Regions from separate parts of the Caballeronia sp. LZ032 genome, predicted to be linked through region 2. Evidence: predicted binding sites of a transcription regulator. Region 2 holds the regulator's gene; each other region holds the start of a gene.
What was found. The regulator FliA, encoded in region 2, starts transcription of late flagellar genes. The targets are predictions, from matches to a motif close to CTAAAGTTTNNNNNNNNNNNGCCGNTA.
Positions count from the first base shown of each region.

Region 1: a site for FliA is predicted at 4,313-4,339, ahead of QCE69_RS10005 (DUF4088 family protein). Genes of this name have one in related genera too.
Region 3: a site for FliA is predicted at 3,414-3,440, ahead of motA (flagellar motor stator protein MotA). Genes of this name have one in related genera too.

Region 1 is NZ_JARUXP010000001.1:2,140,206-2,147,119, reverse strand. Features, by position in the region: gene QCE69_RS10025 (RNA-binding S4 domain-containing protein) at 1-88, opposite strand, end outside; gene QCE69_RS10020 (hypothetical protein) at 384-848, shown strand; gene QCE69_RS10015 (hypothetical protein) at 901-1,161, shown strand; gene QCE69_RS10010 (ATP-dependent helicase) at 1,321-3,450, shown strand; gene QCE69_RS10005 (DUF4088 family protein) at 3,464-4,225, opposite strand; gene QCE69_RS10000 (AzlD domain-containing protein) at 4,391-4,726, opposite strand; gene QCE69_RS09995 (AzlC family ABC transporter permease) at 4,723-5,496, opposite strand; gene QCE69_RS09990 (AraC family transcriptional regulator) at 5,627-6,448, opposite strand; gene QCE69_RS09985 (CreA family protein) at 6,495-6,914, opposite strand, start outside.
Region 2 is NZ_JARUXP010000001.1:3,122,352-3,129,265, reverse strand. Features, by position in the region: gene flhF (flagellar biosynthesis protein FlhF) at 1-1,152, shown strand, start outside; gene QCE69_RS14700 (MinD/ParA family protein) at 1,145-2,062, shown strand; gene QCE69_RS14695 (RNA polymerase sigma factor FliA) at 2,081-2,812, shown strand; gene QCE69_RS14690 (GGDEF domain-containing protein) at 2,873-3,886, opposite strand; gene QCE69_RS14685 (aromatic ring-hydroxylating dioxygenase subunit alpha) at 4,195-5,187, shown strand; tRNA gene QCE69_RS14680 (tRNA-Arg) at 5,203-5,278, opposite strand; gene QCE69_RS14675 (c-type cytochrome) at 5,629-6,519, shown strand; gene QCE69_RS14670 (UvrD-helicase domain-containing protein) at 6,607-6,914, opposite strand, start outside.
Region 3 is NZ_JARUXP010000004.1:559,060-565,973, forward strand. Features, by position in the region: gene QCE69_RS30320 (Nramp family divalent metal transporter) at 20-1,351, shown strand; gene motB (flagellar motor protein MotB) at 1,429-2,409, opposite strand; gene motA (flagellar motor stator protein MotA) at 2,443-3,315, opposite strand; gene QCE69_RS30335 (helix-turn-helix transcriptional regulator) at 3,589-4,434, shown strand; gene QCE69_RS30340 (hypothetical protein) at 4,558-4,830, shown strand; gene QCE69_RS30345 (hypothetical protein) at 4,919-5,086, opposite strand; gene QCE69_RS30350 (MFS transporter) at 5,216-6,688, opposite strand; gene QCE69_RS30355 (MFS transporter) at 6,811-6,914, opposite strand, start outside.

The DNA.
Region 1 (6,914 bases), 980 kb from region 2:
AGCCGCCGCTGTCCGCGAGACCCATCAGCTTGAGCAGGTTGTGAAGTTCGACGAAGTCGCCCGTGAGGGTGAATTGGAGTGACGGCATGGACGGGCGAAGCAGGATTGCAGGAAGTAGGCGTCCATCATAAACCACCGGCCCCGCGCGCCGGGCATGCGCCGTGCTCTTTGCAAACGGGACCCCGGTAAACGGTTCGAAAGCAGTTTGGTTGGCAAATGTAGCCAGATGAAACCGTCGGTAACAATGACAGCTTTTGGAGAACTCGCCCGCACACCGTCGGGTCCGACGGTTTGACTGAAACAGCTTCGGTCATCTTTCCGAATCGACAAACGCCGCGCGGACCGCATTCCGGCGGCACACAAACCAGAGAGAGGACACGCTCATGACTCAAGCTCGCAATCTGTTGATCGGTACCGCCATTGCCACGCTCGCTGCTTCGAGCGCCTTCGCGCAAAGCACGCAGCCGGCCCCCATGACGCCCCCGCCCGCGCAGGCGCAGACCATGCAGCCGGCGCCGGGCCAGATGTCGAATCAGATGCCGGGCAACGCGATGCCCGCGCAGGCCCAGCAACCGGCAACGCCGGCGCCGCAGAACCTCGTCGCACCCGCCCCGACGGACCCGCTCGTGCAGCGCCGCAACGCCAACGCACAGGCCAACGCGGAATACCGCGCGTCGAAGAAGGCGTCGAAGGCCGAACTGAAGGCGCAGCGCCAGCAGGCCAAGGCCGACTACAAGGAAGAGGTCAAGAACGCGAAGATCAATCGCAAGGCCGACAAGGACGCCGCCAAGGCCGAACTGAACGCCACTGAGCCGAGCACGCCGAAGGACACGGGACTGCAGCACTAAGCGGATCACTAAGCGGGTCGCTGTCCAGGCGGAAACGTTCAAGGGAGGACTTATGAAGCAAGGATCGAAGGCATTCATGGCCGCGCTTGTCGCGGCGACGCTGGCCAGCGCGAGCGCAGCTTCGTTCGCGCAGACCACCAGCGACGCGCCGATGACGAAGGCCGATCAGAAGGCGGAGAAGAAGCAGGCGTCGGCCGACAAGGACGCCGCTGTCGCGCAGGCCAAGGCCGACAAGAAGAAGACCGAAGCCCAGTCCGAAGCCAACGAAGCCGCTGCGGACGCCAAGCTGAAGAACGCGAAGAAGGCTGACTGATCGTCTGAACGCGTTGATCGGCGTGATGAGCCCGGTTCCTGTTGGACCGGGCTCGTTTGTCTTTTGGGGGCCAAAAGCTGAGCCGTGGCAAAGACTTGCGCGCGAAGGTTGTATGGATATACAGTGTGCGTCACTCTTTTCCCGCCAGTCCCATCTCCCGTGCTCACGCTCCCCGATACCGCCGACACCGCTGCCGATGCCACCGCCAGACAAGTCGCGGACTATCTCGCGAAGCTCAACGAGGCACAACGCCAGGCCGTCGAATTCGGTGTCGATGAACCCGATCGCCGTGGCGGGCCGCTGCTGGTCATCGCGGGCGCGGGATCCGGCAAGACCAATACGCTCGCGCATCGCGTCGCGCACCTGCTCGTGAAAGGCGCCGATCCGCATCGCATCCTGCTCCTTACTTTCTCGCGCCGCGCCGCCCTCGAAATGACCCGGCGCGTGACGCGCATCGCCACCCAGGCGCTCGGCACGCGCAGCGCCATCGCGCAGGGACTGACCTGGTCGGGCACCTTCCACAGCGTCGGCGCGCGGCTGCTGCGCGATTACGCCGATCTCGTCGGCCTCGCGCCGTCGTTCACCATCAACGACCGCGAAGACTCCGCCGACCTGATGAATCTCGTGCGCCACGAGCTCGGCCTGTCATCGAAGGAGAAGCGCTTTCCGGCCAAGTCCACCTGCTTTTCGATCTACTCGCGCGTCGTGAACACCGGCGCGTCGCTGGCCACGGTGCTCGACCAGTCGTTCCCCTGGTGCCGCGAGTGGGAAGCCGACCTGAAGCGCCTGTTCGCCGCGTATGTCAACGCCAAGCAGTCGCAAAGCGTGCTCGACTACGACGACCTCTTGCTCTACTGGTCGCATCTCGCGGCGGAGCCGTCGGTTGCGGCGGACTTGTCGAGCCGTTTCGATCACGTGCTCGTCGACGAATACCAGGACACCAACCGCCTGCAGGCGTCCATCCTGCTCGCGATGAAACCGGACGGACGCGGCCTGACCGTCGTCGGCGACGATGCGCAGTCCATCTATTCGTTTCGCGGCGCGACGGTGCGCAACATCCTCGACTTCCCCGGCCACTTCAACCCGCCCGCCGCCAGCGTCACGCTGGATCGCAACTACCGCTCGACACAGCCGATCCTCGAGGCGTCGAACGCAGTGATCGGGCTTGCGTCCGAGCGCTACACGAAGAACCTGTGGACCGACAAGGCGTCGGCGCAGAAGCCGCGCGTCGTCAGCGTCGCCGATGAAGCCGATCAGGCGCGCTATGTCGTCGAGAAAGTGCTGGAGGCGCGCGAAGGCGGCATGAAGCTCAAGTCGCAGGCGGTGCTGTTTCGCGCGGCGCATCACAGCGCCACGCTCGAAATCGAGCTCACGCGGCGCAACATTCCGTTCGTGAAGTTCGGCGGCCTCAAGTTCCTCGATTCGATCCACGTCAAGGACGTGCTCGCCGTGCTGCGCTGGGCCGAGAATCCGCGTGACCGCGTCGCGGGCTTTCGCGTTGCGCAGTTGCTGCCGGGCATCGGGCCGGCGCTGGCCGGGCGGCTGCTCGACAGTGTGAGCGCGCCGCAGGCGGTGGCGTCGCAGGCCATTGCCGGTTTTCAGGCGCCGGCGCGCGCCAGCGAGGACTGGCCGCGGTTCGTCGGGCTGATGGCGAAGCTGTGCGGCCGCGAATCGGGCTGGCCGGCCGAGTTCGAAATGATCCGCCGCTGGTATGAGCCGCATCTCGAACGCAATCACGAGGACGCGGCGATCCGTATCGGCGACGTGCTGCAGATGGAGAGCATTGCGTCGACGTATCCGACGCGCGAACGTTTCCTCACCGAACTCACGCTCGATCCGCCCGACGCGACCAGCGACGAATCCGGCGTGCCGCTGCTGGACGAGGACTATCTGATCCTCTCGACCATCCATTCGGCCAAGGGCCAGGAATGGCGCAACGTGTTCGTGCTCAATGGCGTGGACGGCTGCATTCCGTCCGACCTGGGCACTGGCAGCGACGAGGAAATCGATGAAGAGCGGCGCCTGTTGTATGTCGCGATGACGCGGGCGAAGGAAGACCTGCATGTCATCACGCCGCAGCGCTTCTACGTGCACAACCAGACGCATCTCGGCGACCGCCACGTGTGGGCGCAGCGTACGCGCTTCATTCCGCCGCATCTGCTGCCGCATTTCGAGGCGGCGGCCTGGCCGCCGGTCATCGCGCCCGCGGCGCCGACCGCTGCGGGGCTGGCGGCAGCCGCGAAGGCCAAGCTGGATATCGCGGCGCGCCTGAAGGGAATGTGGGAGTAAGAAGGGCGCGCGATCAGCGCTGCGCGCGCGAGGCGCGCGGCGTGCGCGGCGGCGAGAAGATGCTGCGCAGCCAGGCGGCGAAGCGCGTGTAGCCGTCGTAAGGCTCTTCGACAAACAATTCCGGGCGCAGCGAGCGCAGCATTTCGAGCACTTGCTGCGCTTCCTGTTTCTGGATCGAGCCATACACGATGCCGAGCCGCAGCAGGCAGCGCAGTTCACCGAGCTTCTCGCGCGCCGTCGAGCCGATGCTCGTTTCCACCGAAATCTTCATTTCGTAGACGCGCTGGCGCAGCGAATCGGCGAGGCGCCATGCGGGCGTCTGCATCTTCTCTTCCACTTCGCGAATGTCCGCCGCCGCGGACTTGATCTGCGAGGCCAGCATGTCCACTTGCGACACGTCGCCCTTGGCTTCGGTGACGATGGCCGCCGCCCATTCGCGCGACGCCTTGACGAGATCTTCCGCGGTCCAGTCGGCGCGAATCGCGAACGCGAAGCCATGTTCGGCCGCTTGGCGGATCAGGATCTCGACGACATCCGGAAACTCCTTGTCGAGCGCGCGCTTGGCCCACGCGTACTGGCCGTGCGAGAGCATGCGCTGCACGGCCTGCTCGGTGAGCGGCGTGTGGTTGTCGAGCAGGATCGCCCGCAGGAAGTCTTCGAACGACGGTGTGACGAACTGCGGATCCAGCTTCAGCGACAGACGCAGGAAGGCGTCGAAGTCGCGCTGCAAGGAAGCGATCGTCTCTTCGCGGAGCGAAAGGGTGATTTGACGCATGTTGGTTCCCGGTTCCGCTTCCGGATGCGCCGGAAGCGGGTGATGCTGGTGGCCCCGCTTCTGTGGGCGGAGGCCATTCGCTTCTGATATCGGCGCGGGTTCCGGGAACTTGAGGCTTTTTTCACGCTTTTTGAAAGCGATTTGCCGGCCGATGGAGGGAAAATGTTAGCGCAACACCAGCAGTTGCCAGACGAAGAACACGATCAGAGACACCGCAATCGTCAACAGCGGCCGTTTGCTCAGCACGCATACGATGACCGCCACGAGCGCCGCCACCAGCTGCGGATTGCGCCAGGTGATCTCGGCGCCGGCGCCGTGCGGCGAAACCGTCATTGGCACGATGATGGCGGTCAGCACCGTCACGGGCACGAACGAAAGCGCGGTGCGCACAATGGGCGGGAAGGGCAGGCGCTCGCCGAGCACGAACACCGCGGCGCGGATCGTGAAGGTGACCACGGCCATGCCGAGAATGAGCAGCACGTAGTTCGAGGCCGCATTCATTGCGCGTGCTCCCTCGAAGCTTGCTTGCGTTGCACGCGCTGGTCCCGCAGCGTGAGCATCATGCCGACCGCCACGCCCACGAGCACCGCCGCGAGCAGGCCCAGCTTGTACGGCCAGTCCTGCCACGCGAACGACAGCACGCCCGAGGCCAGCGCCGCCGCGACGAAACGCACCGCGACGAGCTGCGGCACGATGATCGCGATAAAGGTGGCGACCATCGCGAAGTCGAGTCCGAGCGACTTGAGGCCGGGAAACGCCGCGCCGAACAGCAGGCCGATGAGCGTCCACGCCTGCCAGTTCAGATACATCGCGACGCCGGAGCCGAAGAAATAGTGCGGTCCGATCTCACCGGGATTGCGCTTCTGATAGTGCGCGTAGGCGACGGCGAAGACTTCGTCGGTGAGCACGGCGGCGAGCGCCCAGCGCCAGCGTTGCGGCAGATGCGCGACATACGGCGCAAGCGTCGCGGAATAGAGCACATGACGGAGATTGACGACGAGCGTCGTCGCCCAGATGACGGCGAAGCTCGCATGCGACGCGATCAACCCGACCGCGATGAATTGCGCCGATCCGGCGAACACGGCGAGCGACATCAGCTGCCCGTGCCACAGGGAGAGCGGGCTGGCCGTGACGAGCGTGCCGAAGATCACGCCGAAGGGCGCGGCGCCGATCATCATTGGAAGGGTGTCGCGGGCGCCGGCGGCGAATTCGCGCAGTGCCTGGCCGGATGGCGGCGTGGATGGTCGAGTAGAGTGCCGTGCGGACTGCATGGCGGACGATTGTGCGGATGTTGCCTTCAAGATTTCCTCCTGTGGCAGCGAGGATACGCAACGCGGTGTCCGGATGGCTTGTACGTTCTTGCGCTTGCCGGCGCTTCCGCTGTGGCTGATTGCCGGACGCTCAGCGCCAGCGGCCCGGCGGCACGCCGAACGCGCGCTTGAAGTGGCGCGTGAAGTGACTCTGGTCGGTGAAGCCGCTGGCGGCTGCGACGTCGGTGACCGACGCGCCCGACCGCAGCGCGGGCAGCGCCCGCACGATACGCATCTGGTTGCGCCAGGCGTGCGGCGCGAGACCGGTCGTGCGCGCGAACAGACGGGCGGCGTGAAAGGTCGACAGGCCCACCGTGCGCGCCAGTTCGGCGAGCGTGACGGGTTCGAGCAGGTCGTCGGCGAGACGCGACTTCATGGTTTCGACGCGCTGCGCGTCGGCGGCGAGCGACGGCGCCTCCGCATGTTCCAGCGCGTGCCGGCCGACCAGCGTGGTGACGGCATCGACGAGAGCCAGTTCGGCCTCGAGCGGATCCGCGCCGCGCTCCAGCAGGCGATGCGCATGCACGAGGCGGCGCGCGAGATCGGCGTCGCGGATGATGTGATCCGGAAACCGGGGCGCGACGGCGCGCTGTCCGCACAGATCGTGCGCCAGGTCCTCGACGAACGGCACCGGCAAATAGAACACGCGATAACGCCAGCCGACATCGACTGCCCGCGCGCCCGTATGCACTTCGCCCGGATTGATCACAGGCACCGAACCGGTTTCCGCCACGTGGTGCGCGCCGCGATAGTCGAAGCATTCCGCGCCGGCCTCGATCACCGGCACCGTGTAGGCGTCGTGCCAGTGCGGCGTGAATTCGTGGTCGTAGTATTCCGCGGTCACCATGTCCGCGTCCGGCACGAGCGGCGAGCGCCAGTAGCGTGCGGCATCGCGGAAATGGGCGGCGTTCATGGCGTAAGGGCGGGTAAAGAAGGGAAACCGTCAGTCTATAACGTTGTCACTTCACCGGTATGGTCGTGCCTTCCGGCACCGGCACGGCGGTTACGCTGTTCTTCGGACTGCCGGTCGCGATGCGGTCGCTGTAAGTGAGATAGACGAGCGTGTTGCGCTTCGTATCGACCACGCGCACCACGTGCAGGGTTTTGAAGATGAACGACATGCCCGCCGAGAAGACGTCGGTCTTCTGCTTGAGCGGCTGGGAGAATCTGATCGGGCCGACTTGGCGACAAGCGATCGACGCTTCGGTCGGATCTTCCGCGATGCCCAGCGTGCCCTTCACGCCTCCCGTGCGCGCCCGCGAAACGTAGCAGGTCACGCCTTGCACGAGCGGGTCGTCGTAGGCATCGACGGTGACGCGGTCAGAGCCTGTGAAACGGAAGTTGGTATTGACGCTGGCGATTTCCTCGGCATGCGCGAG
Region 2 (6,914 bases):
GCCGCGCAGGTCGCAGCCCGCCGCGCTGCGCACAAGATCAACACGAGCGCGCCGCACGCTGAAACGCCGGCGCCGGGCGCCGCGCCCGCCACGCCGGAAAGCGTCTTCGAAGGCCTGCCCGCGAATGCGGCGGCGGTCGTGACCGAGGCGATCCGGGCGCGCATGCAGCAGGTCGTCAACGACACGGTGATGAACGAACTCTCGTCGATGCGCGAGATGATGGAAGAGCACTTCGCCGGCCTGATGTGGAGCGAGCGCCAGCGCCGCAACCCGACGGGCGGCGCGCTGACCAAGCGCCTGTTCTCGGCCGGTTTCTCGGCGCAGCTCGTGCGCATGGTGATGGACAACATGCCGGAGATGGAGACTGTCGAAGGCGCGCTCGAATGGGTGCAGCAAGTCCTCGAAAACAACATTCCGGTGATGGACAGCGAAGACGCGCTGATGGAGCGCGGCGGCGTGTTCGCACTGATGGGCCCGACGGGCGTCGGCAAGACGACCACCACGGCGAAGCTCGCGGCGCGCTGCGTGATGCGCTTCGGCGCCAGCAAGGTCGCGCTGCTCACGACCGACAGCTACCGGATCGGCGCGCACGAGCAATTGCGCATCTTCGGCAAGATCCTGGGCGTGTCGGTGCACGCGGTGAAGGACGGCGCCGACCTGCAACTGGCGCTGTCCGAACTGCGTAACAAACATATCGTGCTGATCGACACGATCGGCATGAGCCAGCGCGACCGCATGGTCTCCGACCAGATTGCGATGCTGTGCGGCGCGGGCCATCCGGTGCAGCGCATCCTGCTGCTCAACGCGACGAGCCACGGCGACACGCTGAACGAAGTCGTGCAGGCCTACAAGAGCGCGCCGGACCAGCCGCCGCTCGCGGGCTGCATCCTGACCAAGCTCGATGAAGCCACCAATCTCGGCGGCGTGCTCGACACGGTGATCCGCTACAAGCTGCCGGTGCATTACGTCTCGACCGGGCAGAAGGTGCCGGAGAACCTGTACGTCGCAACCAAGCGTTTTCTCATCAAGAGCGCGTTCTGCATTCCGCGCGACGGCTCGCCGTTCGTGCCGAACGAAGAAGAAGTCCCCGCGCTGCTCTCCGCGCTGTCCGCGCGTGCCTCGACCGACATGCATGGGGTGCACTTTGGATAAGTTCGTGCTCGACCAGGCAGAAGGTCTGCGACGGCTCCTCACGCGAGCCGGCTCGCGTGTGGTGGCGGTCGTGGGCGGCCCGGCGGGAATCGGTTGCACGTCGACGGTGGTGAATCTCGGCGCGGCGCTGTCGGTACATGGCAAGGATGTGCTTGTGATCGACGAGCACCGCAACGCGGCGTCGGCCAGCCGGCTCACCGGCATCGAGGATGCAGGCGCGGCTGCTGCGGTGATGACGGGCCGCAGCACGCTCGCGGAGGCCGCCGGGCGCACGCCGTTCGGTTTTTCGCTACTCGCGGCGCCGCGTGATGAACGCATCAGCCATGACGCCGCGCAATGCCGTGCGTTGCTGGACGGTCCGGCGGACATCGTGCTGATCGACGCGCAGTTGGACCGGTATGGCGCGCTCTCGTCGCTCGCGGCGCAGGCGCATGACTTTCTCGTCGTGACGCGGGTGGCCGCGTCGGCGATCACCGAGGCGTATGCGTGCATGAAGCGTCTGCACTACGCCCATGCGATCGGCCAGTTCCGCGTGCTGATCAATCACGTGCAGAACCCGGCCGATGCGGCGGTCGCGTTCGACAACCTGTCGGGCGTCGCAAGCCGGTATCTGGCTGTGTCGCTGGTGCAGGCGGGATATGTGTCCGAGGATGCGCGCGTCGCTCGGGCAAAGGAACTCTCACGCTGCGCTGTCGAAGCGTTCCCGGCCACGGCCGCGGCACGAGACTACCGCGCGATTGCGGCGGAGCTCCTGCACTGGCCGATGCGCCCCGCGCCGTATGCGCGTGCGGCGGACGGCCAGGCGGACGCGCGAATTCCGGTTGGCGACTCTGAGCAGGGCGGACGGGAGACGGCGCATCGTGCGGCCGCGCTTCACGAAATGGCCATGAGCAGCACGGCGTCGATGTGATCAAGATAGGTGACCAAGATGTATAACGCCCAAGGCAAACTCTCACAGTCCGAAACGCTGACGAAATATGCACCGCTCGTTCGCCGGCTGGGGCTTCAGCTCGTCGCCAAGATGCCGGCGAGCGTCGATCTCGACGATCTCATCCAGGCCGGCATGATCGGCTTGCTGGACGCGGCCGGCCGCTACAAGGAAGACCAGGGCGCGCAGTTCGAGACGTATGCGAGCCAGCGGATTCGCGGCGCGATGCTCGACGAGCTGCGCGCCAACGACTGGCTGCCGCGCAGCATGCGCAAGACGTCGCGCGAAGTGGAATCGGCGGTACACAAGGTCGAGCAGAACCTCGGCCGGTCCGCCAGCGAGACGGAGATTGCCGAACACATGAAGATGCCGCTCGACGAGTATCAGTCGATGCTGCAGGACCTGCACGGCGCGCAGCTGATCTATTACGAAGACTTCGACCGTTCCGCCGATGACGAGCCGTTCCTCGACCGCTATTGCGTCGACCGTTCGGATCCGCTGTCCGCGCTGATGGACGACAGCCTGCGCGGCGCGCTGATCGAAGCCATCGACCGGCTGCCGGAACGCGAGAAGCTGCTGATGAGCCTGTACTACGAGCGCGGCCTGAACCTGCGCGAGATTGGCGCGGTGATGGAAGTGAGCGAGTCGCGCGTGTGCCAGCTGCACAGCCAGGCCGTGGCGCGTCTGCGCACGAAGCTGCGCGAGCAGGCGTGGACCGGCGCCGAGGCGTAAGTCTGACGCTCGACGCGTGACGCATGAGACGAATGGCCCGCAGCGATGCGGGCCATTTGTTTAGCTGGTTTCGAAATCGTGGGTTTCGGCGAACACGGTCTTGCCGGCGCCCAGACTCTTGGCGCGATACATGGCGCGGTCGGCGGCGCGCAGCACGGTGTTCATGTCGGACGGGCGCGCGATCGTCGCGCCGGACAGCAGGCAGGCGCCGATGCTCGCCGATACCGATACCGCCCGCTCCTGCACCGACGTGATGGCGGCGAGCGCCGAGTGGATGCTGTCGGCCACGGCGAGCACCGCCGAGCGGTCCCGCACCTGATGCGCGAGCACGACGAATTCGTCGCCGCCGAGCCGGGCGATGGTATCGGTCCTGCGCAGGCGCGCCTCGAGTTGATGCGCGAACGATTGCAGCAGCACATCGCCGACGGCGTGTCCGTAGGTGTCGTTCACTTCCTTGAAACCGTCGAGGTCGATCAGCAGCAGGGCGGTGGCGTCATCGGCGTCGTGGCCGTCCTGGCTGGTTGGTGGCGCGGCCATCGCCCGATTGACGATCTTCTCCAGCGCATAGCGATTCGAGAGGCCGGTGAGCGGATCGGTGGACGCCTGGCGCGCGAGATCCAGATTGAGCTTGCCGAGCCGGTCGACGAGCACGCTCAGATACACCGAAGCCCCCAGCACGCTCAATCCCAGGCCGATCGCGGCCGGCAGGTTGGCATGCCACCAAGGTTGCCCGAGGCCGAGCGCGATCACCACGATGAGCGCCGTCGTACAGGACACCGCGAGCGTGCGCTTGCCATACCGGCATCCCGAGCCGATCAGGAACCAGAACATCACCCAGATGAGCGGCAGCGCGCTGGCGCCGCCAGCCGCGAGCGCGAGTCCGAGCAAGGCCTGATCGGCGATGGTCGTGAGCGTCAGGCGCGTTCCGGACATGGCGCTCGCGCGGCTCACGACCAATAGCGTCAGGGCGCCGTAAGACACATAGAGGGCGACGAGCCGCACGACCATCGACGCATCGTGCGACGGGCGCCACAAAGCGAAGAGGCCATACGCGAGCAGCACCGCTGTTCCCATCCAGACACGAAGCGTGGCCTGCTCCCGTTCGGGACTCCGGTGCCCGGACCCGATGAAAGCCTGGATCCGGCGTGCCGGTTGATGCGCCTGCTCCATATGAACCCCTGGCTGGTGATTTCTTGCTGTTATGGTGTGCTGCTGTCTCGTATGTGCGGCCCGGTCGCGGGAGGCGCTGTGAAGGTGTGCATCGGGTTGCACCGTCGCGCGACCCGCTATTCTGCTACTTTTTGCGATCTCGCTGCAGGATCGGTTGGGGCGAATGCGGACTCTTTGACTCTTCCCGGTCTTCCTGCTTACGGCTGATGACAATGCACAACAACGCTTCTTCCCTGCAAGGCGAATGGCTGGCGGTCTGCAACAGTGAGGACGTGCCGGAGGGCGGGGCGCGAGGATTCATCGTCGCGGATGAGCGCATCGTCGTGTGGCGGGACAGTCTCGGCGCGGCGCATGTGTGGCGCGACTACTGTCCGCATCGCGGGGCGCAACTGTCGCTCGGATCGGTATCGCGCGACTGGATCACGTGTCCCTATCACGGCTGGCGGTATGACATCGAGGGGCAGTGTCTGCATATCCCGTCGAATCCCGCACTGCGTCCGCCGAAACGCGCCTGCGCGACGACCTTTGTCAGCGACGAAAAGTACGGCGTGGTCTGGATGTGTTTCGGCGAGCCCGCGTATGCGCTCGATTTTTATCCGGATGCCGATGTGCCCGGCGGGCGTCGCATCAATCTCGCACCGCAGACGGTGAGGTCATCGGCGCCGAGAGTGGTCGAGAATTTTCTCGACATGGCCCATTTCTCTTTCGTGCACGCGGGGATTCTGGGCGAGCAGGCTCATACCGAGGTGCCCGATTACGAAGTCGTTCCCGTCGATGGCGGTCTCGAAGCGCGGCAGTGCCGTTACTGGCAACCAGCCGGCATGCCGGGGCAGGACGACGGCGCGATGATCGACTATGTGTATCGCGTCAGGCGGCCGTTGATTGCGAGCCTCACGAAGATGGCCGCCGGCGGGCAGGGCGCGCTGCACATCATGCTGGTGGCGTCGCCGGTGTCGGAGACGGAAACGCGGGCGTGGCTCGTCTCCGTTCATGAAGACGACTCGACGCACAGCGATCGGGAGCTTTATGACTTCAATATGGAGATCCTGCTGCAGGACACGCCGATCGTCGAATCGCAATGGCCGAAGCGCTTGCCGCTGGAACTCGATGCGGAGTTGCATCAGAAGTGCGACCGGATGTCGGTGGCTTACCGGAGATGGCTGGCGGAACTGGAGTTCGGGTGGGGGACGACGGGTGGGGTGTAGCGGGGGTCTTGAGATTGGCGCGCCCGGCTGGGATCGAACCAGCAACCCCTGCCTTCGGAGGGCAGTACTCTATCCATTGAGCTACGGGCGCATCGGCGGTGGGCTGCTTATTTGACAAGGTAACAAGGCAAGCGGCTCAAAGAAAGCCAGCTGCAAGGCCCACGCGAATCCGAGAGGATACCTGTTTTCCATGACTCCGTCCATCGCGCGGCGCTGCAAACTCGATGCCCGCGTGCGCCGCAAGCATCACACGATTCGGGTAAACGCCCGTCCGGTCGTGCTGCTGCCCTGTGCCGCCGTCCAAACGTTCCGTCTATAATCGACCGAGCCTTTCCCCACGGCTTGTCTCGGCGCACGGTCTGAGCGCCAAGGCAATGCATGCGGTAGCTGTCACGCTGTCACTGAACCGACTCACACCAAAAAACGGGAGACGAGACAAGCATGAGCGAAGCACCCCACGGAGCCCCGATCAAGACGCCCGGTCAACTCATCGTCGCGATCATTGCGGGATTCGGCATTCCAGTCGCCATCATCATTCTGCTCGCCGTCTATGTGAACAACTCGACGCGCACCGGCGCAGGCACCGATATCGAAGCCTCCGTGAAGGAGCGCATCGCGCCCGCCGCCCAGGTCGATGTCCGCGACGCCAATGCCCCGCGCGTCTACAAAACCGGCGAGGAAGTCTTCAAGGCCGTCTGCTCCGCCTGTCACGCCGCCGGCACCGCCGGCGCGCCCAAGTTCGGCGATGCCGGCGCGTGGGCGCCGCGCATCAGCGAAGGCTACGACACCCTGCTGCACAACGCGCTCAACGGCAAGGGCGCGATGCCCGCCCGCGGCGGCACGAATCCCGACGACTACAGCGACTTCGAAATCGCGCGCGCTGTCGTCTACATGGCGAACAACGGCGGCGCCAAGTTCGCGGAACCCGCGCAACCGGCGCCGGGCGCCGCGGCAAGCGCAGCCGGCGCTGCTTCCGCACCGGCGGCCGCGAGTTCCAACGACAACGCACAAGCCGCAGCCGCCGTCGCCGCGTTGGCGTCGGTACCGCAGGCCGCGCCGGCTCCGGCCGCGGGCGCCCAAAGCGCCGACGCCGCGCAAGCCGGCAAGGCGCTCTACGAGCAGGTCTGCCAGGCGTGTCACGCGGCCGGCGTGCTCGGCGCCCCGAAGTTCGGCGACAAGGCTGCCTGGGCGCCGCGTCTGAAAGAGCCGATGGACACCGTCTACAACTACGCGCTGCACGGCAAGGGCGCGATGCCGCCGAAGGGCGGATCGAATGCGCCGGACGCCGATGTCAAGGCCGCCGTCGACTACATGGTGAACGCGTCGAAGTAAGAGGCCAGGCCGCAAAGCAAAGAACCCTGCGCACGCGAGTGTCGCAGGGTTTTTTTCGAATGCACTGAATGAACCCGACAGCGGCGATCAGCTCTTCTGCAGCATCGCCTTGAGCATCGCCATCCGGTCCTTCGGCGACAGCGGCGCTTCATCGGCAGTCGGCGGCGGCGCGTCGTCGAGCAGCATCTCGGGAATGAAGCGCGACGGTTCGCACACCACCGTCTCCCGCGCCCGCTTGCGTTTCTTGCACCAGTTCAGATGCAGGCTGCGCTGCGCCCGCGTGATCGCGACATACATCAAACGGCGTTCTTCCTCGATGCGCGCATCATCGACGGGCGTGTCTTCGTCCGAGCCGCCGCGATGCGGCATGATGCCTTCCTCGACACCCACCAGGA
Region 3 (6,914 bases), on a different contig from region 2:
CGCAGTGGGGATCGATAAATTGCCGTTCAATCTGCCGACTACGGCCACCGCGCCGTTCTGTCCTTCCGAAGTCAAAGGCTCCGTGGCCGTTGCATCCGGCGCGCCGCTCTGGAAGAAGCTGCTGCAATTCGCGGGACCCGGCTTGCTCATTTCCATCGGCTACATGGATCCGGGAAACTGGGCGACGGATATCGAAGCCGGCTCGCGCTATGGCTATGGGCTGCTGTTCGTCGTGGTGCTGTCCAGTCTCGCGGCGATGGTGCTGCAATGTCTTGCCATGCGGCTCGGCATCGTCACGGGGAAGGATCTTGCGCAGTTGTCGCGCGAACGCTATGAGAAGCCGGTAGCGAATGCGCAGTGGGTGCTGGCCGAGCTGTCGATCATTGCGTGTGATCTGGCCGAAGTGCTGGGTGGTGCGCTCGCGTTTCATTTGCTCTTCGGCGTGTCGCTGATCTGGGGCGTCGTGCTGACAGCGTTCGATACGCTCATCGTGCTCGGATTGAAGGGCAAGAACTTTCGCGATCTCGAAGCCATCATGCTCGGGCTCATTGCGACGATCGGGATCGGTTATGTGGTGGAGCTCGTGCTCGTGAAGCCGCACTGGCCTTCGGTGGCGGCCGGGCTCGTGCCTTCGATCCATGCATTGAGCCAGCGGGAGCCGCTTTATCTCGCCATCGGGATTCTTGGCGCGACTGTGATGCCGCATAACCTTTATCTGCATTCGTCCATCGTGCAGACGCGGGTGGTGGAGCGTGACCGGACAAGTCTTCGGTCTGCGATCACGCTTTCACGGCTGGATACCATCGTGTCGCTGATTCTCGCGCTGATGATCAACGCGGCGATCCTGATCCTGGCGGCGTCGGCGTTTCATGCGACCGGGCATACGCAGGTGACCGAGATCGAGGACGCTTATAAGCTGCTTGCGCCGATCGTGGGGACGGGGCTGGCGGCGGTCTTGTTCGCGGTGACGCTGTTCGCGTCCGGGCAGAGTTCGACGTTCACCGGGACGATTGCCGGGCAGGTCATCATGGAAGGGTTCTTGAGGTTCAAGATTCCCTGTTATCAGAGACGGTTCATTACCCGGGCGCTGGCGTTGATCCCTGCGCTGATCGGGGTTTATTGGCTCGGGAATGGGGCGGTGGGGAAATTGCTGGTGGGGAGTCAGGTGGTGTTGAGTTTGCAGTTGCCGTTTGCCTTGTATCCGCTTATCCGGATGACCAGCGATCGGAGGCTCATGGGGGAGTTCGTCAACGCGAGTTGGATGAAGGTGGCCGCGTGGGGGTTGTTTGTGGTGATCAGTGCCGCGAATGCTTGGCTTGTGGTGCAGACGGTGGGGGAGTGGGTGGGGTGAGACGTCGGGTCAAGAGCCCGCGACGTGAAGCACGATCCGAACTCGTGTTTCCTCCGCGGGCCCGATTGGTCGCAATGCTACTTCACCACACTCACCGTCCCATTCGACTTCGCCGCCACCGCAGCCGGAATCGCAGCCTCCACCGGTTGCCCTTGATCGACCGTCGTCCTCCCACCATCCTTGAAGAACGCCTGCTCCGCGGCCTTGTTAAGAACGAGAATACTGATCCGCCGATTAGTCGGCTCATCAACCACATCCTTGTTCAGCGGCAGCACGTCAGCCAGCCCGCGCACCTGCAGCACCTTGCTTTCCTTCATCCCCCCGGCCACCAGCGCGCGCCGCGCCGCATTCGCGCGCTCACTCGACAATTCCCAGTTCGAATACCCGGCCTGACCACCGGAATAGGGCACCGCATCCGTATGTCCCGCGATCGACACGCGGTTCTCCACATCGTTCAGCGAAGCCCCGATGTTGGTCAGAATCGTGGTCACATAACCTTCGAGCCTGAAACTGCCGGAAGCGAACATCGGCCGATTGAGCGAGTCCACGATCTCGATACGCAAGCCTTCGCTCGTGATCGCGATCCGGATCTGATCCTTGAACGCACGCAGCGCCGGCGTCTGTTCGATCAAGGCAGTCAGCTTCTGCTTCAGTTGCTGAAGCTTCTGCAAATCCTCCATCGCAACAGCGGCGCGCGCGATGGTCTGCGGCACCGGCTGCGTCTGGCTCTTCTTGCCTTCGCCGGGACGCGTGCTCGACAGATCCTGACCGCCGCCGGTAATCACGCTCGTATGCGTGGACGCACCGCCATCGTTGCCGAACAACGCCGACAACGGCGTGTTGAAATACTGCTCGATGCCTTCCTTGTCGTACTTCGACGTGGACCCGAGCAGCCACATCAACAGGAAGAACGCCATCATCGCGGTGACGAAGTCGGCGTAGGCGATCTTCCACGCGCCGCCGTGATGGCCATGTCCGTGCGCCTTCTTCTTGCGTTTCACGACCACGGTGGGCGCAAGTACGGATTGCAGCGGATCGCGTGACGGTTTCTCAGCCATGAGAGTGATTTCCTTCTTGCGTGCGCGTGCAGGTCAGGAAGCCGCTTTCGGCATCTTGGTCGCGCGCACCGCGTCGTCCAGTTCCTTGAAGCTCGGGCGGTCCGCCGTGAACAGCACCTTGCGGCCGAATTCCACCGCAATAGTCGGCGCGTAGCCGTTCATCGAAGCAAGCAGTACCGACTTCACGCACTGGAACGGTTTCGCTTCCGCAGCGCCCTTTGCATTGAGCAGATCGGCGAGCGGGCCGATGAAGCCGTAAGCCAGCAGAATGCCGAGGAACGTGCCGACCAGCGCGCCCGCGATCATCTCGCCGAGGATGGCGGGCGCGGCGCCCACCGAACCCATCGTGTGCACCACGCCCATCACGGCGGCGACGATACCGAACGCAGGCAGGCCATCGGCCATCTTCTGGATCGCGTTGGCCGCGACCGAGCTCTCGGTGTGATGCGTCTCGAGTTCCTCGTCCATCAGGTCCTGCATCTCGAGCGCGTTGACATTGCCCGCCGACATCATGCGCAGATAGTCGACGATGAAGTCGAGCAGATGATGATCGGCCATCACGTGCTCGTACTTCTGAAACAGCGGGCTGGATTCGGGCGCGTCGACATCGGCTTCGAGCGCCATCATGCCTTCCTTGCGCGCCTTCTGAAGCAGTTCGTACAGCAGCGCGATCAGCGCGACGTACTTCTCTTTGGTATAGCCGCCGCCCTTGAACGCCTTCGGGATGGATTGCAGGGTCTTCTTGAGCGTCGCGGTTGGATTCGACACGACAAATGCGCCGATCGCCGCCCCGAAAATGCACAGCAGCTCGAACGGCTGCACGAGCGCGGCCAGGTGGCCGCCGACGCCGATGAAGCTGCCGATCACCGAGCCGATGACCACCACCCATCCGATGATGACAAACATGATTTCTCCGCAGTTTTCCGCGCGCCGCGGGCCGTGCGTGCTTGCTTGAAGAAAAGACGCGCACGGCTCGCGACGCATTGTTCGCTTGTTCAGGCTCTTAACGGCCGGTAAGAACGGGAAATGAAGGGTGTCCGGAGCAAGTTTTTCTGCGCAAATGTTTGCGTCGTAAATGTTACGTTCCGGCCGATCGGCGCCGCGGACGCAAGGCAGTCGCGCTGTGATGACGTGGCAGGTAATGGAACGGGCGCATCCGGTTCGACTAAGATCGTCCGCATGAACTCGACTCTCGTCCACGCCCTTGCTGATCCGGCGTCCTCCGCCCCGGACGCGACCGTCGGCGCGCTGCTGCGCGAATGGCGTCAGCGAAGACGCATGAGCCAGCTCGATCTGGCCGGCGAGGCCGATGTCTCGACGCGGCACCTGAGCTTCGTCGAATCGGGGCGCGCGCTGCCGAGCCGGGAAATGGTGATGCGCCTCGCCGAACAGCTCGATGTGCCACTGCGCGAGCGCAATACGCTGCTGATGGCGGCAGGCTACGCGCCGCTGTATCGGGAGCGCGCCCTGGCCGATCCGCATATGGCCAGCGCGCGCCGCGCCGTCGAACTGGTCCTGAAAGGTCATGAGCCGTTTCCGGCACTTGCCATCGACCGCCACTGGAACATTGTCGCGGCCAACGCGGCGCTGCCGCCGCTGATCGTGTCCGCCGATGCCGCGTTGCTGGCGCCGCCCGTCAACGCGCTGCGCCTCTCGATGCATCCGCGCGGACTCGCCGGCGTCATCGACAACTGGCACGAGTGGCGCGCGCATCTGCTCGCGCGGCTGCATCGGCAGGTGGAGGTGTCGGGCGATCCAGTGCTGCTCGCACTGCACGCCGAACTGGAGGCGTATCCCGCGCCCGCGCACGCCCACGCGCCGCCGTCCAGGCGTCACGAGCCCGATCCGGTGGTCGTGCCGCTGCGCCTGCGCACGCCGCATGGCATGCTTTCGTTCTTCAGCACGACCACGGTGTTCGGCACGCCGGTCGACATTACCTTGTCCGAGCTGGCGATCGAAGCCCTGTTTCCCGCCGACGACGTCACCGCCGCTATCCTCGGCCGGCTCGCCGAGGCACGATGCTGAACTTGCGCCAGCGCGCACGGGCTTACAGAATGGAACCTCGTGCGGGCAGGCGGATCAATCAGGAAGGCAGGCCGGATATTCCGAGCCTGGTGAGCTTTTGTCCAACCAACGCGGAAGATAGCGATGATTCAAACATTCGAGCAAGTGATCGGCGGGCAAAGCATGCAGTTCTGCGCAAGCATTGCGGACGGCGGCGGCCCGCCGCGCGTCATCATCAGCCGCGCAGATTCGGCGGAGTCACTGGTGATCGTCGAAGCGGAAGGCATCATCAGCACGATCAAGGCGGAAGTGGAAGCGCCCGCGTCGCTCGTGGCCGATGCCGTTCGCAAGGCGCAGCAGGAAGCGCTCATCGAGCGCGCACTGGAAACCGGCGCCGTGCAGACCACGAGCCTGTAGGCTTCGCGGCAGCCGGCTTCACACAAACGTGCCCGCGCGGTTCTTCGAGCCGCGCGGGCATTGTCTGGTCAGGCGGAAACGTCCGGCGCTACAGGCGCGGTTCGCCGTTTTTCGGATCGGCGGGCACCATCGGCGTGGCGGAATCCGGGCCGTCAGGCATGTCCGGATCGTCGGGGTTCGGCGCCGCATCGGGATCGAACAATTCGTCGGGATCCGGTTCGTACGGCTCTTCAGGGGAACGGGGCAGCGTCGACATCAGCTTCTCCTTGAGGTTGGATGGCTTCAGGCTCCGAGGCAGCTTGCTTCGATCCGGTCTGCCCCGGGCGTCTCGCTTGATCGTTGCAACAGGCGTACCCGCTGACTGACACGCGTCAAATTGCTGCATTTAGTTAACATTCTCCGAAAGCGCGTTGCGCACGCAGTCTGACGGGCGATCCTTGTTCGTCTGCGCCGGATTGCTGATCTGACGCGCAACCAACGCCGTGCCCAGCAGGAGCGCGACGGAAATTCCGGCCGACCAGCGCACGGCATCGACGATATGCGCCGCGCCCGCCGCGCCGTCCCCATGACCCGCGAGCGCGCCGAACGCCGCGACCCCGATCGCTCCCGCCGCCTGGCGCGCCGTGTTGAGCACCGCGGACGCCGTCCCCGCGCGCTGCTGGCCGACGGTGCCGAGCAAGGCGGTCGTCATCGCGGGCACCGCGAGCCCCATGCCGGACGGAATCAGCAGGAACGGCAATAGCAGGGCGGCCGTGGGCGTGTGCGCATCGACGAAACAGAGTGCGGCGAAACCGGCGGCGTCGAGCAGCGCGCCCGCGATCATCGGACCGCGCGAGCCCAAACGCGCCACCACGGGTCCGCTCGCCAGGTTCGAGATGAGGAACCCGCCCGTCAGCGGCAGGAACGCCAGGCCCGTTTGCAGCGGTGTATGGCCGAGCACGCGTTGCAGGTACAGGCTCAGAATGAACACCGTTCCATAGTAGGTGAGATTCACTCCGATACCGAACAAGACCGCCGCGCTGAAGGTGCGCTCGGCGAACAGCGAGAGCGGCAGCATCGGCGACGCGCTTCTTCGTTCAGTCGCGATGAAACCGCCACCCGCCGCCAGCGCGAGCAAAAATCCTCCCCACACGAGCGGATGAGCGATCCCGAGCGGCCGCCATTCGATCACCGCGCCCACCAGCGCCGCCAGCGCCACGATCGCGAGCGCCTGACCCAGCAGGTCGAGACCGCGGGCGTCATGCGCATTCTTTGGTTGCGCGGCCCGCACCCACAGCAACGTCGCCACGATACCCGCCGCGCAGACCGGCAGATTCACCCAGAAGATGCTGCGCCAGCCGAAGGCCGCGATCAGCAGGCCGCCGACGATCGGCCCCGACGCAATCGACACCGCGCCCGCCGCCGTCCAGAGCCCGACAGCGCGAGCGCGCAGCCGCTGATCGTGGCCGCACGCCGCGTTGAGCAGGGCGAGCGAGTTAGGCAACATCGCGGCAGCGCCGACGCCCTGCGCCGCGCGGGCGGCGATCAGCTGCGGCGCATCGGTTGAAAAGGCGCACGCAAGCGATGCCAGCCCGAACAGCAGCAGTCCGCCGAGAAACATGCGCCGCGCGCCGAAGCGGTCGCCGAGCGACCCGGCCGAGAGCATCAGCGCGGAAAACGCGAGCGCATAGCTGTCGACGGTCCATTGCAGGCTCGCGACGCTCGCGCCCAGATCGCGGCCGATGCTCGCCAGCGCGACATTGACGATGGACACATCCAGCTGGGACACGACAAAGCCGACGCTGGTCGCGGTCACGACGAGCTTCTGCCGCCCGGAAAGATGCGCGGAGGAGGAAAGGTTCGAGTTCATGCCGACCATCGTAGGCGCGTCGCGCGTTCGATGTTTCGGGCTGGCCTGAAACGTGAGATCCGGACATCGGATCAAAAAAAATGGCGCACTGCATCAGCAGGTGCGCCATTTTTCTCGAGTGAAACCCGAACTTAACGGGCGTGCTTGATGAACAGCGTCGTCAGCGCGCCCACCACGCACAGCGCGGCGACATACCACACCGGCGCGAGCGGGCTCGACTTCATGAACAGCGAAA